2 regions of the Arthrobacter sp. Y3221157 genome follow, and region 2 is predicted to be linked to the other one. Evidence: predicted binding sites of a transcription regulator. Region 2 holds the regulator's gene; the other holds the start of a gene.
The links. The regulator HspR, encoded in region 2, represses chaperone genes until heat shock. The targets are predictions, from matches to a motif close to AAGTTGAGTCNNNNNGACTCAACTT.
Positions count from the first base shown of each region.

Region 1: the regulator HspR is predicted to act here: its motif matches at 5,770-5,794, upstream of clpB (ATP-dependent chaperone ClpB).

Region 1 covers NZ_JBNHFD010000041.1:23,725-30,709, forward strand. The annotation lists gene purM (phosphoribosylformylglycinamidine cyclo-ligase) at 1-29, shown strand, start outside; gene AC5RTT_RS12005 (VOC family protein) at 73-846, opposite strand; gene AC5RTT_RS12010 (hypothetical protein) at 1,208-1,507, shown strand; gene AC5RTT_RS12015 (DUF3073 domain-containing protein) at 1,818-2,051, opposite strand; gene AC5RTT_RS12020 (septum formation family protein) at 2,328-3,032, shown strand; gene clpB (ATP-dependent chaperone ClpB) at 3,100-5,742, opposite strand; gene AC5RTT_RS12030 (hypothetical protein) at 5,898-6,281, shown strand; partial or broken gene AC5RTT_RS12035 (TOBE domain-containing protein) at 6,367-6,985, opposite strand, start outside.
Region 2 covers NZ_JBNHFD010000091.1:1,246-8,230, forward strand. The annotation lists gene AC5RTT_RS17270 (aldehyde dehydrogenase family protein) at 319-1,728, shown strand; gene AC5RTT_RS17275 (hypothetical protein) at 1,798-2,184, opposite strand; gene AC5RTT_RS17280 (heat shock protein transcriptional repressor HspR) at 2,353-2,778, opposite strand; gene AC5RTT_RS17285 (DnaJ C-terminal domain-containing protein) at 2,794-3,765, opposite strand; gene AC5RTT_RS17290 (nucleotide exchange factor GrpE) at 4,019-4,699, opposite strand; gene dnaK (molecular chaperone DnaK) at 4,703-6,565, opposite strand; gene AC5RTT_RS17300 (helix-turn-helix transcriptional regulator) at 6,688-6,985, opposite strand, start outside.

The sequences.
Region 1 (6,985 bases), on a different contig from region 2:
CGGTCCGCCTGGTCAACGCCTACGCCTGACATCCAGAGAGGGCTTCCCACTGCGGTGGCAAGCCCTCTTTGTTTAACCGGAAACCTGGACCAGGCTCAGGACACCGCCCTGCGGATCGCGGATGGTGGCCGGCCCGTCGACGGGATCATCCGCCGGCTCCACCAGGACCTGGCCGCCTGCATCCAGCGCAGCATCGACGGCCGCCCGAAGGTCCGCCACTGCAAAGTAGATGTGCCATTCGGCCGCCGCTCCTTGCCCGGCAGGGAGGACGCCAGCCACTTCCCTGCCCCCGGCCATCAGGGCGCTGTAGCTCGCGCCGTCGTCCTGCGGGTACTCGGTGACCTCATGCCCGAAAAGTTCCTGAAAGAAGCCGACGGCGGCCTGCGGCTCGGGCGTTGACAGTTCAGCCCAGGCCAGGGCACCGGGCTCGTTGGACAGGCTGCTCCCGCGGTGGTTCCCGGCCTGCCAGATGCCCATGGTTCCACCGCCCGGCGGCGCCAGGAAGGCGAGGACGCCGGAATCGCCCACGTCCTCGGGTCCGAACCCCACCGCCCCGCCGGCGTGCACCGCATTCTGCAACAGGGAGGCGGCATCCGAGGCTGCGAAGTACAGGTTCCACCGGGCGGGATCGCCGGTGGCCTGCTGCCGGGGATTCTGCGGAGCAATGACGGAGACGAGGTCCGCACCCACGAACGCTCGCGAGTAGCTGCGGCCATCCGGGGTGGGAAAGTCCCTGTACGTCCAGCCGAATACCCGGCTGTAGAAATCTTTGGCTGCTGCAACATCAGGTGTCTGGAGGTCGGCCCAGCACGGTTCGCCGTCCTGGTACCGGTCAACTGTGGGCATGGCGTCAACGCTACACGGGGTTCCCTTGGTGCCAAGCGCAGGCGTCCGTGGCCCGAAAGTGAGACAGCCCACTCCCGTCTCTTGAATGTAAGTATGCTTAGCGTTAGGCTGATAGCTATGGAACTGCAGTACCGGAGTCGGTATGGGGGTTCTTCTCTAGGCCAGCAAGGCTGGCCCTTGATCGGGCGGATAAGCGCCGGCATGCCGAACTTCCGGCTGCTTCCTATCGCCACTGGCGAATACTAAGAAAGTACAAAAGCGACCGTCTTCTGCACGATGTTGACACGCCTTGGGCGCGATTCAGCAGATCGTAATGACTTGGGGAGAGCGGTCATAATCAGGGAGCAACAAAATGTCCATAATGCGCAAAATCACAGCAGCAGCAGCAGGATCACTTTTCCTTGTAGGCGCCATAGGTGCCCCGGCCCAGGCCCAACCGCAGATTGTCGACCAGGATGGCTTGGTCAATGTGAATGTGGGAAACGTTGAGATCCTCAACGACGTCAACATCGCCGTCGCGGCTAACGTCGCGGCCCAGATCTGTGGCGTAAAGGTCGGCCCAGTTGTGGTACTCGCCACCCAGGTCGATGCAAGTGGCCAGGAACGTGTGGTTTGCGACCAGAAGGGCCAGAAGAACGACGTCACGATCAGTGACAACTAGCCCCACAGCTGTTCACTGGTATTTGAAGTAGCAGAGTATGCCCCGGCCACCGAAAGGTGGGCGGGGCGCTCGTTTCCATAGCAAATTCAGCAGCCCGAAGGTTACGGAGAGAGCCAGCAAAAGCCCGCTGCCCACACTCAAGGAGTGTAGGCAACGGGCTTCCGAAGTGATGTCGGGACCTGTATCCGCCGGGATACGGGTTCCGAAAAAGAAGCGCTTCGCCGGTCGGCACGGCAGGATAAGGTGCTGTTTCCGTTAGTGCTGCGGCGTCACAGGGCTGCCCTCTTGAAGTCCTGGCAGCTTGCGACAACTAGCCGATGCGACGGGTGTCTACCTCGTCGTCGTCTTCTTCCAAATCATCCGCGTACTTATCCACATACGCCGAATAGTCCGGCTCAACCGGTTCATTCGCGTAATGGCTCGTGGCACGACTGCTTGGGCCCGTCAGCTCACGCTGAAGTGCCGAGTAGTCAGTGTTCGGGGAGTAGTACTTGATATCCCGAGCCTGCTTAGTAGCTTTTGCCTTTTGACGGCCGCGCCCCATGGCGTGACCCCCTTTTGTACTTGGACCGGAGGTGGTCACCTTTGGCGATGGTGAGGCCCCGGAATGTTTGGTCAATTTGTCGTACACCTAGATTACATGCTTTCGGCGGCCCCTGCTTGCCAGCCAGGGCCCCCTACCGCGCGCCGCGCTCCCATTCCCCCGCCCGGCCCGCGAGTTTCCAGCTTTTTTCTTCGGTAGAGTCGCTTAAACAACTGCCGAAAACTGGATGGCTGACCGGCTGCCCACCCCGGACAGACCGCAGGAGGATGCACCCACGTGAACAACCAGGACGTCCCGCCGAAGCCCGCCTCGCCACCCACAGCCGGGCTCCCCAAGGTTCCCGCCCAGAGCACTGCACCCCCCTCCAACCCGGCGTCCGCCCCGCCGCCGGCATCCGTCGCTTGGTCCCAGCCCCTGCCCGAGCCCGAACCGCAACCGTCTCCCAAGATGTCGCCGGCAAGGCAGCGGACGCTGTGGAAGGTGCTGTTCGCCGTCGTGCTCCTGGCGGTGGTCGGCGGCCTGGTATGGCTCGCCATGTGGCTGAACTCCGGTGCAGGCCCGGAAGAGGCCGGAGGCAATTCCGGCGTCCTCGAGACAAGCGTCACACCGCGGGCAACTCCGCTGCCCCTGCCGCGTGAGGGCGTCCAGCCCGGCGAGTATGCGCTGGGCGATTGCTTTGCCGACTTCGACCCCGAAGCCCTGGCTTCCAAGGTGGTGCCCTGCGATGCCGCCCATTCCGCCCAGCTGGTGGCTGTCTTCCGCTACCCGGATTCCGAGGACTATCCCGGCGCCGAAACACTTAAGGCCAAGGCGCTGGAAGCATGCCAGGCAGCGAAGCTGGGTCCTGCAGCCAATGAATACCAGCTCAACTTCCAGCGCAGCTTCCCGAGCAACACCAGCTGGGATTCCGGGGACCGGAGGGTGGACTGCTACGTGACCGCTCCCGGCGGCAACGTCATTAACGCAAGCGTGCTGCCCTAGCGGAAACACCGCCACGGCAGCACGCCTGCCTATGCCAGGCCCGGCTTAGCCGGGCCTGTGGGAGCCGTTAGCCCTTCCGCCGCACGGACAGGCCCGAAGTCAGGGCACCGGTCAGCGTGTCGACGTCATCGCTGGAGGGTTCTACGGCGTCGGCCGCGGTATCCACCAGCACCGTGTCGCCGTCGCTGATGTCGCCGGCCAGGATGGCCTTGGCCAGCCGGTCGCCGATCTCGCGCTGCACCAGCCGGCGGAGCGGACGGGCGCCGTAGGCGGGGTCGAAACCGGAAATAGCGAGCCACTCCTTGGCGGCGTCGGTGACGTCCAGGCTCAGCCTGCGTTCGTGCAGGCGGCGCCCCAGTTCGGCAACGTGCAGGTCCACGATCCGCGAGAGTTCCTCCACACTGAGCGCGTCGAACAGCACCACCTCATCCAGCCGGTTCAGGAACTCCGGCTTGAAGGACGCATTGACCGTGGCCATGACGGCGTTCCGCTTGGCTTCGGCAGCCAGGGACTGGTCCACCAGGAACTGGCTCCCCAGGTTGGACGTCAGCACCAAAATGACGTTGCGGAAGTCCACGGTACGGCCCTGCCCATCGGTGAGCCGGCCGTCGTCGAGCACCTGCAGGAGGATGTCGAAGACTTCGGGGTGGGCCTTCTCCACCTCGTCCAGCAGCACCACCGAGTACGGCCGGCGGCGCACTGCCTCGGTCAGCTGGCCGCCTTCCTCGTAGCCCACGTAGCCCGGAGGCGCACCCACAAGCCGTGCCACGGAGTGCTTCTCGCCGTACTCGGACATGTCGATGCGCACCATGGCGCGTTCGTCGTCGAACAGGAAGTCAGCCAGGGCCTTGGCCAGTTCAGTCTTGCCCACGCCGGTGGGACCGAGGAAGAGGAACGAGCCGGTGGGCCGGTTGGGGTCGCTGATGCCGGCCCGGGCACGCCGGACGGCGTCGGACACCGCTGCAACGGCCTTGGCCTGGCCGATCAGCCGCCTGCCCAGCTCCTCCTCCATGTGCAGCAGCTTCTGGCTTTCGCCCTGCAGCATGCGGCCCGCCGGGATGCCGGTCCAGGCGGAAATCACCTCGGCGATGTCCTCGGCCGTCACTTCCTCGGCCACCATCTGTCCGGACTTGTCCGCGACGGCAGCTTCGGCTTCCGCGGCGGCGTTCAGCTCGCGCTCCAAGGCTGGGATTTCGCCGTACTGAATGCGCGACGTCGTCTCCAGGTCACCTTCGCGGTAGGCCTTGTCAGCCGCACTGCGGAGTTCGTCCAGCTTCGCTTTAAGGTCACCCACCCGGTTAAGTCCTGCCTTTTCCGCTTCCCAGCGGGCGTTCAGGGCGGCGAGCTCCTCTTCCTTGTCCGCCTTGTCCGCACGGAGCGCCGCAAGGCGTTCTACGGAGGCAACATCGGTTTCGCCTTCCAGGGCGAGCTCCTCCATGGTGAGCCGGTCAACCTGGCGCCGGAGCTGGTCGATCTCCTCCGGGGCGGAGTCAATTTCCATGCGCAGCCGGGACGCGGCCTCGTCCACCAGGTCAATGGCCTTGTCCGGCAGTTGGCGTCCCGAGATGTAGCGGTTGGACAGCGTGGCTGCGGCCACCAGGGCGGAGTCCGCGATGGAGACCTTGTGGTGCGCCTCGTAGCGCTCCTTCAGGCCGCGGAGGATACCGATGGTGTCTTCCACGCTGGGCTCGCCAACATAGACCTGCTGGAACCGGCGCTCGAGTGCGGCATCCTTCTCGATGTTTTCGCGGTACTCATCCAGGGTGGTGGCACCGATCAGCCGCAGCTCACCGCGGGCCAGCATGGGCTTGAGCATGTTGCCCGCGTCCATGGAGGAATCACCGGTGGCACCGGCACCGACAACGGTGTGGATCTCATCGATGAAGGTGACGATCTGGCCCTCGGAGCCCTTGATCTCCTCGAGGACCGCCTTCAGCCGCTCTTCGAATTCGCCGCGGTACTTCGCACCGGCAACCATGGAGCCAAGGTCCAGCGAGATCAGCGTCTTGCCGCGCAGGCTTTCCGGGACGTCGCCCGCCACCATCCGCTGCGCCAGCCCTTCCACGACGGCGGTCTTGCCCACCCCGGGTTCACCGATCAGCACAGGGTTGTTCTTGGTCCGGCGGCTCAGGACCTGGACCACGCGCCGGATTTCGGAGTCGCGGCCAATCACCGGGTCCAGCTTGCCGGCACGGGCCATGGCCGTGAGGTCCGCGCCGTACTTCTCAAGTGCCTGGAAAGTGTTCTCCGGGTCCGGGCTGTCCACCTTGCGGTCGCCGCGGACACCCGGCAGGGCGGCGAGCAGCGCCTCACGGGAGGCACCGGCGTCGCGCAGCACCCGGGCTGCTGCGTCGTTTCCGCCCGCAAGGCCCAGGAGGAGGACCTCGGTGGAGACGAACGTGTCGCCCAGCCGGTCGGCTTCCTCCTTGGCGTTCTGGATGGCCTGCAGGGCAGGGCGGGAGAGCTGCGCCTGCTGGCTGGAACCGCCGGAGGTGGCGGGCAGCGCCTTGATGGCGCTACTGGCCTGGACGCTGACCGCGTCCGGGTCAGCACCGGTGGCGCGCAGCAACGCAACGGCAACACCTTCGCGCTGGTCCATCAGCGCCTTGAGCAGATGCGCGGGCTCCACCTGCGGGTTGCCTGCCGTGGAGGCGTTCATGGCCGCAGCCGAAAGAGCCTCCTGGCTCTTGGTAGTGAATTTGACGTCCAAAGAGAGCTCCTTTCAGGGGCAGTTTTCAGGTTGAGTGTACTACGCTCAACTTTGCTTTGGGACAGTTTATTTCCTGTTGCGGCCATCAGTTTTCCCGCAGCGCAATTCGGTTCCGCTGTTCCCTTGGGAAGCATGGTGCCCCTAGGATCGGGCGTGTGACCGGGGAGGACGGTTCCGCCGGCGCACTCGAGACGGGACAGGACATGAAGAAGTTTGTTGTTCTCTATATCGCCCCGCAGTCGGCCCAGGCCCAGATGGCCGAGAGCACGCCCGAAGCTGCACAGGAAGGCATGAAGGCCTGGATGGAGTGGGCCGGGCGCGCGGGCGACGGCATCGTGGACATGGGCAATCCGCTCGGCACCGGCAAGGAAATCACTTCCACAGGGTCCTCTGAAGCCACCACCGGGGTGGCGGGCTACGGCATCCTGCAGGCCGAGGACCTCGCCGGAGCCGAAGCCCTGCTGGACGGCCACCCGCACCTCATGATGCCGGGGGCCAGCATCCAGGTGTACGAGTCCCTGGACCTGCCGGGCATGTAGCCCGGCCTGGCTCCCCACTCTAGAGAGTTTTTGTCCAGATACGGCTGCTTTCAGCCTTTGGAAGTCGCCATATCTGGACAAATACTCAGGCCTCGTAGACGGACACCTCGGCTGCCTTGACCACGAAGTGCACCGTCATGCCGGGAACCAGCCCCAGGTCCGCCGAGGCAGCGGGCGTGATGTCCGCCGCCATTCCACCGGCCCGGACCCTGACCTGGTCGCCATGGGGCTCCAGGTCAGTGATGGCGACGGCAAAGTAGTTGCGGGGGCTGCCGTGCGCGTCGGTCACGAACACCGACACGGCCGACGGCGGAAACACAGCCACGCCGGGCCGGCCGGTCCCCCGCACCTGGCCGGCGTCCTCCAGGTGCCCGTAAACCTCCCGGCCCTGGCTGGTCCTGACCCCATTGCCCGTCAGCGTGCCCGGCACGAAGTTCAGCCCGGCCAGGCCGGCCGCGAAGGAGCTCCTGGGCCGTTCGAGCACCTGCCGCGTGGGGCCTTCCTCCACGATGCGGCCGCCTTCCAGGATGGCCACCCGGTCCGCGAGCATCAGCGCGTCCAGGACATCGTGCGTGACGATGATGGCCTGCCGGCCGGCAAGGACCCGTTTCAGCATGCGGCGCAGCATCGGGGCGGAGTGGATGTCCAGCGCGGCCAGCGGTTCGTCCAGCAGGAGGAGGGCGGGTTCGGCGGCGAGAGCGCGT
Region 2 (6,985 bases):
CAGCGTGCAGGTTGAAGCACACCCCAACCTGACGTCAGACAGTAGCTGAAAGGTGTCAGATTCTGACGCAGTTCGGCTTTTCTGACATGCCCTCAAGAAACTCCTAAAGTCCAACCTGGCACTTCTGGCTGGCCAAGCGTGGAGCGCCTCCTCACACCAAACGGACGTTGAAGAAGAGCCAACAAACGCAACCCGTTCCTCCCAAGCCAAGGGTTCTGCGCGAAAAGACAAGAGCGGAGCCGGGCCGGTAACCCACACTGGGGGTAGCCCGCTACGCCGCCCGGCTGGCGTCCTTGCCTACTCGAAGTGGAGTATCCCTTGGAAACCTACGATGCGCTCCTGGCGTCCATCACGCCCACGTCCGGTCCCAGCCGGACCATCCTGAACCCCGCCACGGGCGAAGCCGTGGGCGAGGCCCCCATCCATGACCTCGAGTTCCTGGAGCAGGCCGTCGCCACCGCCGTCGAGACGCAGCCAGCATGGGCGGCGCTGGGCCACGAGGCAAGGTCCGCCGCGCTCCTGAAAGCAGCCGACGCCGTCGAACGCTCCGCCGAGGAACTCGCCCAGCTGCTCTCCCGCGAGCAGGGCAAACCCCTCAACGGGCCCAACGCACGCTTCGAAGTGGGCGCCTGCGTGGCCTGGCTCCGCGCCACCGCCGGCCTGCCGCTGGAACCGGAAACCATCGTGGACGACGGCGAGACCCGCGCCGAACTGCACTACAAGCCCATCGGCGTCGTCGCGGCCATCGGCCCCTGGAACTGGCCCATGATGATCGCCATCTGGCAGATCGCCCCCGCCCTGCGCATGGGCAACACCGTCGTCGTCAAACCGTCCGGCAACACCCCGCTCTCCGTCCTGGCCCTGGTCAAAGTCCTCAACGAGGAACTCCCCGAAGGAATCCTCTCCGTGGTCTCCTGCGGCCGCGAAGTCGGCGCCCGGCTGACCGACCACCCCGCCATCGGCAAAATCATGTTCACCGGTTCCACCGCCGCCGGCCGCGCCATCATTAAATCCTCCGCGGACACGGTCAAGCGCCTCACCCTGGAACTCGGCGGCAACGACGCCGGCATCGTCCTGCCCGACGCCGATCCCAAGGCCATCGCCGAGGACATCTTCTGGGGCGCGTTCCTGAACACCGGGCAGACCTGCGCCGCCCTCAAGCGCCTCTACGTCCACGACGACATCTACGACGCCGTCTGCGGGGAACTCACCAGCGTGGCCAAGGCCATGCCCATGGGCAACGGGCTGGACGAGAACAACGTCCTGGGCCCGCTGCAGAACAAGGCACAGTACGACGTCGTCGCGAACCTTGTGGAGGCAGCCAAGGCTTCCGGAGCACGCGTCCTCCTGGGCGGCAACCCGGACCCCAACCAGCCCGGCTACTTCTACCCCACCACCCTGGTGGCGGACATCGACAACGACAACCCGCTCGTGGCCGAGGAACAGTTCGGCCCCGCCCTTCCGATCATCCGCTACAGCACCATTGATGAAGCAGTGGAAAAGGCCAACGCCCTCGACGTGGGCCTCGGCGCCTCGGTCTGGTCCTCAGACCTCAATGCTGCCCGCGAGGTGGCCACCCGGATCCAGGCCGGCACCGTGTGGATCAACCGGCATGGCGCGGTGGACCCCCGCATCCCCTTCGGCGGCGCCAAGCAGTCCGGCTACGGCCTCGAATTCGGCGTCGAAGGCCTCAAGCACCTCGGCGTTCCCCAGGTCATCAACGGCTAGGAAGCGTTGGAGACGGGAGCCCCGCATGCCACCCGGTGTGCGGGGCTCCCGGGCTTTTGGGTGATGCCGCTACCCCATGGCCGGGGCGGTGGAGGTGCGGCCGGCCAACTGCCGGCGGGCCCAGCGGGCCAGCTTCTTGCCCTTGCCCTTCCACCAGTTGTCCTCGTCCTTGTCATGGTGCAGCCGGAAGATGATGGCCACCAGCACGAACATGCCCATGACCACGTCCACCCAGGACGCCACCACCAGGGCGATCAGCACGGTGAGGCCGTTGGCGATGATGGACGGGACGGCCAGGGTCCGGAACACGGTGCTGGCGACGTACCGCCGGTGCGACCGCGGAACCGACAGGGCGCGCACCATGTCGAAGCACACGCATACCACCACGATGGTCTGCCCGACGGCCAGCAGGACCTGGCCGGGAACCGAGCCGCTGAACGCGGCCACCGACTCCATCCCCGGGCTCACGGCCGGGCCTTAAGCTGAGAACCACACATCAAAAACCCCCAGAAACTTAGGAACCACTGCTGATCCAGCGGTGGTTCTATTGAAGTTTCCGGGGGCGGACGGGGCACGAGTAGTGGGTACTCGAATTTCGGCCCGGGTCTGCAGCCTAGTACTTATCTACTGTCCGATGGCCCGCGGCCGCCACAGCACCACGGCCTGCGACCTGGGCCTGGGGCGCTGGCCGCGTGCCAGGGTCACCACGTCCCCGGCGGCGCCGGCGGCGAAAATGCGGGAGTCGAACGGCTGCGGCCGGCGGCCCAGTTCCTCAGTCAGTTCAGAGACGCGCCGTTGCAGGGCGGCTACCTGGTTTTCGAGCTCCAGGATGCGCTTGATCCCCTCCAGCGAAACGCCTTCCTGGGACAGCCGCTGCACCTCCCGCAGCATGTTGACGTCCCGCTGCGAGTACCGGCGGGACTTCCCCGGCGCGCGGCTGGGCTTGACGATGCCCAGCCGGTCGTACTGCCGCAGGGTCTGCGGGTGCATATCCGCCAGCTCGGCCGCCACCGAAATCACGAAGATGGGCTGGTCCGCATTGATGTCCACCGAACACCTCCGCTGCTAGAGCCGGGCCTTGGCGGCCAGGCCCTCGCGGACGTCCGCACCGGCTGTGGCGTCGGCAAAGGCCTTGACCGCGGCTTCGGCTTCCTTATTCAGGTTCTTCGGTACCGCGACGTCGATGGTCACCAGCAGGTCGCCGGTCACCTTCGAGGTCTTCACGCCTTTGCCCTTCACCCGCAGGGTACGGCCCGACGGCGTCCCGGCCGGAACACGGACCCGCACCTTGTCGCCGTCGATGGTGGGCACCTCGATGTCGGCGCCAAGCGCAGCTTCCGGGAAGGTGACGGGGACGTGGATCCGCAGGTTGTCGCCGTCGCGCGTGTAAAACGGGTGCGGCTGGACCGAGACGGACACCACCAGGTCGCCGTTGCCGGCGGCACCGGGCTGGCCCTTGCCGCGCACGCGCACCTTCTGGCCGTCCTTGATACCGGCCGGAACCCGGACGTCGATCACTTCACCGCCGGGTTCCCGCAGGCCGATGGTGGTGCCGCGGATGGAACCGGCGAAGGAAATGCTGGTGGAGGCGGTACGGTCCGCGCCCTTCTGCGGGGTCCGCTGGAAGCCGGTCTGGCCGAAGCCGCCACCAAAAAGGTCGGCGAACTCGGGCGGAATCCCGCCGGCGGAGGGGTTGAACCCGCCCGCATGCCGTCCCGTGTTGCCGGTGAAGAGGCCGCCGAACAGGTCCTCAAACCCGCCGTTGCCCGCGCCGGCGCTGCCCGGAGCAAACCGGGCACCGCCACCCATGGCACGGATGGCGTCATACTGCTGGCGTTCCTCGGGATCGGACAGCACCGAGTACGCCTCGGAGATGTCCTTGAACTTCTTCTCGGAAGCGGTGTTCCCCGAGTTGGTATCAGGGTGGTGCTCTCGGGCCAGCTTCCGGTAAGCCTTCTTGATATCGGCGTCGGAAGCGTCCTTGGCAACACCAAGGATCTTATAAAAGTCCTTGTCCACCCAATCCTGGCTAGCCAATGGCGTTTCCTTTCTTGTTCAAACCTACGTGCGCGGCCGGGCAACGCTCCGCTGGATAGGGGGCCGTGCCCGCTCCGCGGTGCCCGCCACGCCGCGGCCCCCTATCCAGCTGCGCTTCGCTTGCTCCCACCTTAGGCGAGACGAACGCTGAGCGACGGACGGATGAGGGGGCCCGGGAGTGGCACGTAAGGATCTGGCCGAGGGCCCCTTATCCGTTCGGCGCGGTCCCGGCGTAGCGCCGGAAGTACCCCGACTACGCCGGGACCGCGACGATGACCTGGGCTGCGCGGAGGACGCGTTCTCCTGACTTGTAGCCAGACCGGAGCACCTGGCTGACGGTGTCAACCTCGATGTCCTCGCCGGGCTGCTGGATCAGGGCCTCGTGGATGGTGGGGTCGAACTCCACGCCGGTTTCGTCGATGCGGACCAGGCCGTAGGTCTTCAGCGCGTTCTCCAGCTTCGTGGCGATCGCGGCGAAGGGACCGTCGGTCAGGTCTCCGTGCTGCCGCGCGGCGTCGACGTCGTCCAGGACCGGAAGCAGGGAGTTCAGGACGCCGATGACGGCCATCTCCCCTGCCACGGCGCGGTCGCGTTCCACGCGCTTGCGGTAGTTGACATACTCGGCCTGCAGGCGGAGGAGGTCGTTCTTCAGTTCGACCGCCTCCGCGTTGCCGGCTGAGCCTGCCGAAACCCCCTGGGCCACGGATTCCTCGGCGGGCACCTCAATGCCGTTGAGGATTTCCTCCGCCTGGGCCAGTGCGTCGCCGTCGGAATCCTGGGCGCCGGCTTCGGGGGCGGACTGGCTGCCCTCGGGGTGCCGTGCCTGGCCGGTCACCGGGTCAACCTTGCGGTTGTCCCGGATGACCGGTTCGGAGGCGCCGCCCTGCTGGCCCGCGGATGAGTTGTGCTCTTCCTCGTTACCGTGGTGCGGCATGGTTTACTTCTTCGCTTCGTCTTCGTCGATGATCTCGGCGTCGACGATGTCCTCGTCGGCCTTGGACCCTTCCGGACCTGCTGCTCCTGCGGCACCGGTGGCGCCGTTGGGCGAACCGGCCTGGGAGTAGATGGCCTCGCCGAGCTTGGTCTGGGAAGCCTGCAGCTTCTCGAACGCAGCCTTCACAGCGGCATCGTCGGTGCCTTCGAGGGCCTTCTTGAGGTCGTCGACGTCGGTCTGGACCTCGGTCTTGACCTCTTCCGGGAGCTTGTCCGCGTTGTCGGCGATGAGCTTGTCCACGGAGTAGGCGAGCTGCTCGGCCGTGTTGCGGGTGTCGGTGGCCTCGCGGCGGGCCTTGTCCTCGGCTGCGTGCTCCTCGGCGTCACGGACCATGCGGTCGATGTCTTCCTTGGAGAGCGCGGTGCCGCCGGTGATGGTCATGGACTGTTCCTTGCCGGTGCCCTTGTCCTTCGCGGAGACGTGGACGATGCCGTTCGCGTCGATGTCGAAGGTGACCTCGATCTGCGGGATGCCGCGCGGTGCTGGGGCGATGCCGGTCAGTTCGAAGGTGCCCAGCGGCTTGTTGTCGCGGGTGAACTCACGCTCGCCCTGGAAGACCTGGATGGCCACGGACGGCTGGTTGTCGTCTGCCGTGGTGAAGGTCTCGGACCGCTTGGTGGGGATGGCGGTGTTGCGCTCGATCAGGTGCGTCATCACGCCACCCTTGGTTTCGATGCCGAGGGACAGCGGGGTGACGTCGATCAGGAGGACGTCCTTGCGCTCACCCTTCAGCACACCGGCCTGCAGGGCTGCACCAACGGCCACGACCTCGTCCGGGTTGACACCCTTGTTCGGTTCCTTGCCGCCCGCCAGTTCCTTGACCAGTTCGTAGACAGCCGGCATACGGGTGGAGCCACCGACCAGCACGATGTGGTTGATGTCGGTCAGCTTTATGCCGGCTTCCTTGATGACGTCGTGGAACGGCTTCTTGGTGCGCTCCAGCAGGTCCTTGGTGAGGTCCTGGAACTTGGCGCGGGTCAGCTGCTCATCCAGGTGGACCGGGCCGTCGGGGGTGACGGACAGGTACTGGAGGGAGACGTTGGTGCTGGTGGAGGAGGACAGTTCCTTCTTGGCCTGCTCGGCAGCTTCGCGGAGGCGCTGCAGGGCGATCTTGTCCTTGGAGAGGTCGATGCCCTTGACCTTGAGCTGGTTCAGCAGGTAGTCAACCACGCGCTGGTCCCAGTCGTCGCCGCCGAGGCGGTTGTCGCCGGCGGTGGCGCGGACCTGGATGGTGGAGAAGTTGTCTTCGTCCTTGCCGACTTCCAGCAGGGAGACGTCAAACGTACCGCCACCGAGGTCGAAGACCAGGATGAGTTCGTCTTCCTTGCCCTTGTCCAGGCCGTAGGCGAGGGCCGCGGCGGTGGGCTCGTTGACGATGCGCAGGACGTTGAGGCCGGCGATTTCGCCGGCTTCCTTGGTGGCCTGGCGCTCGGCGTCGTTGAAGTAGGCGGGAACGGTGATCACAGCGTCGGTGACCTTTTCGCCCAGGTAGGACTCGGCGTCGTTCTTCAGCTTCATGAGGATACGCGCGGAGATTTCCTGCGGCGTGTACTTCTTCTCATCGATCGCCTTGGTCCAGTCGGTGCCCATGTGGCGCTTGACCGACGAGATGGTGCGTTCGATGTTGTTGACCGCCTGGCGCTTTGCGATTTCGCCAACCAGGACTTCGCCGGACTTGGAGAATGCAACCACGGACGGCGTGGTGCGGCCACCCTCGGCGTTGGCAATAACGGTGGGCTCGCCACCTTCGAGAACGGAGACGACGGAGTTGGTGGTTCCGAGGTCGATACCTACTGCACGTGACATTGTGTTGCTTCCTTCTTTCCTTGGAAACTTGCTGGCGCCCGCTAATTGAGCGTTCTGCACTCAACCTTACTCAGGGCTCCGATGATGTCAAGCAGAGTTGAGTCGACTACGCTCAACTTTGCTTACTCAAGGAAAAGGGCAGCAACGAGTTCCCCGCGGCTCGCGACACCCACCTTGCCGAAGATGTGCCGCAGGTGTTCCTGTGCGGTGTAGGGCGAAATGCCCAGCAAGTGGGCCATCCGCTGGGTGGCATGCCCTCGCACAACAAGCTCCGCGACCTGCAGCTCACGCGGGGTCAGTCCGAAAATCGCAGCGGTCAAAGGGGCCAGGTGCGCATGATCAGCCGGTCCGATGATGACACCTGCAGAACCGGGCTGCGCCAGCTCCGCCTCGACGCCGTACAAGGCAGCCCATCGCCCG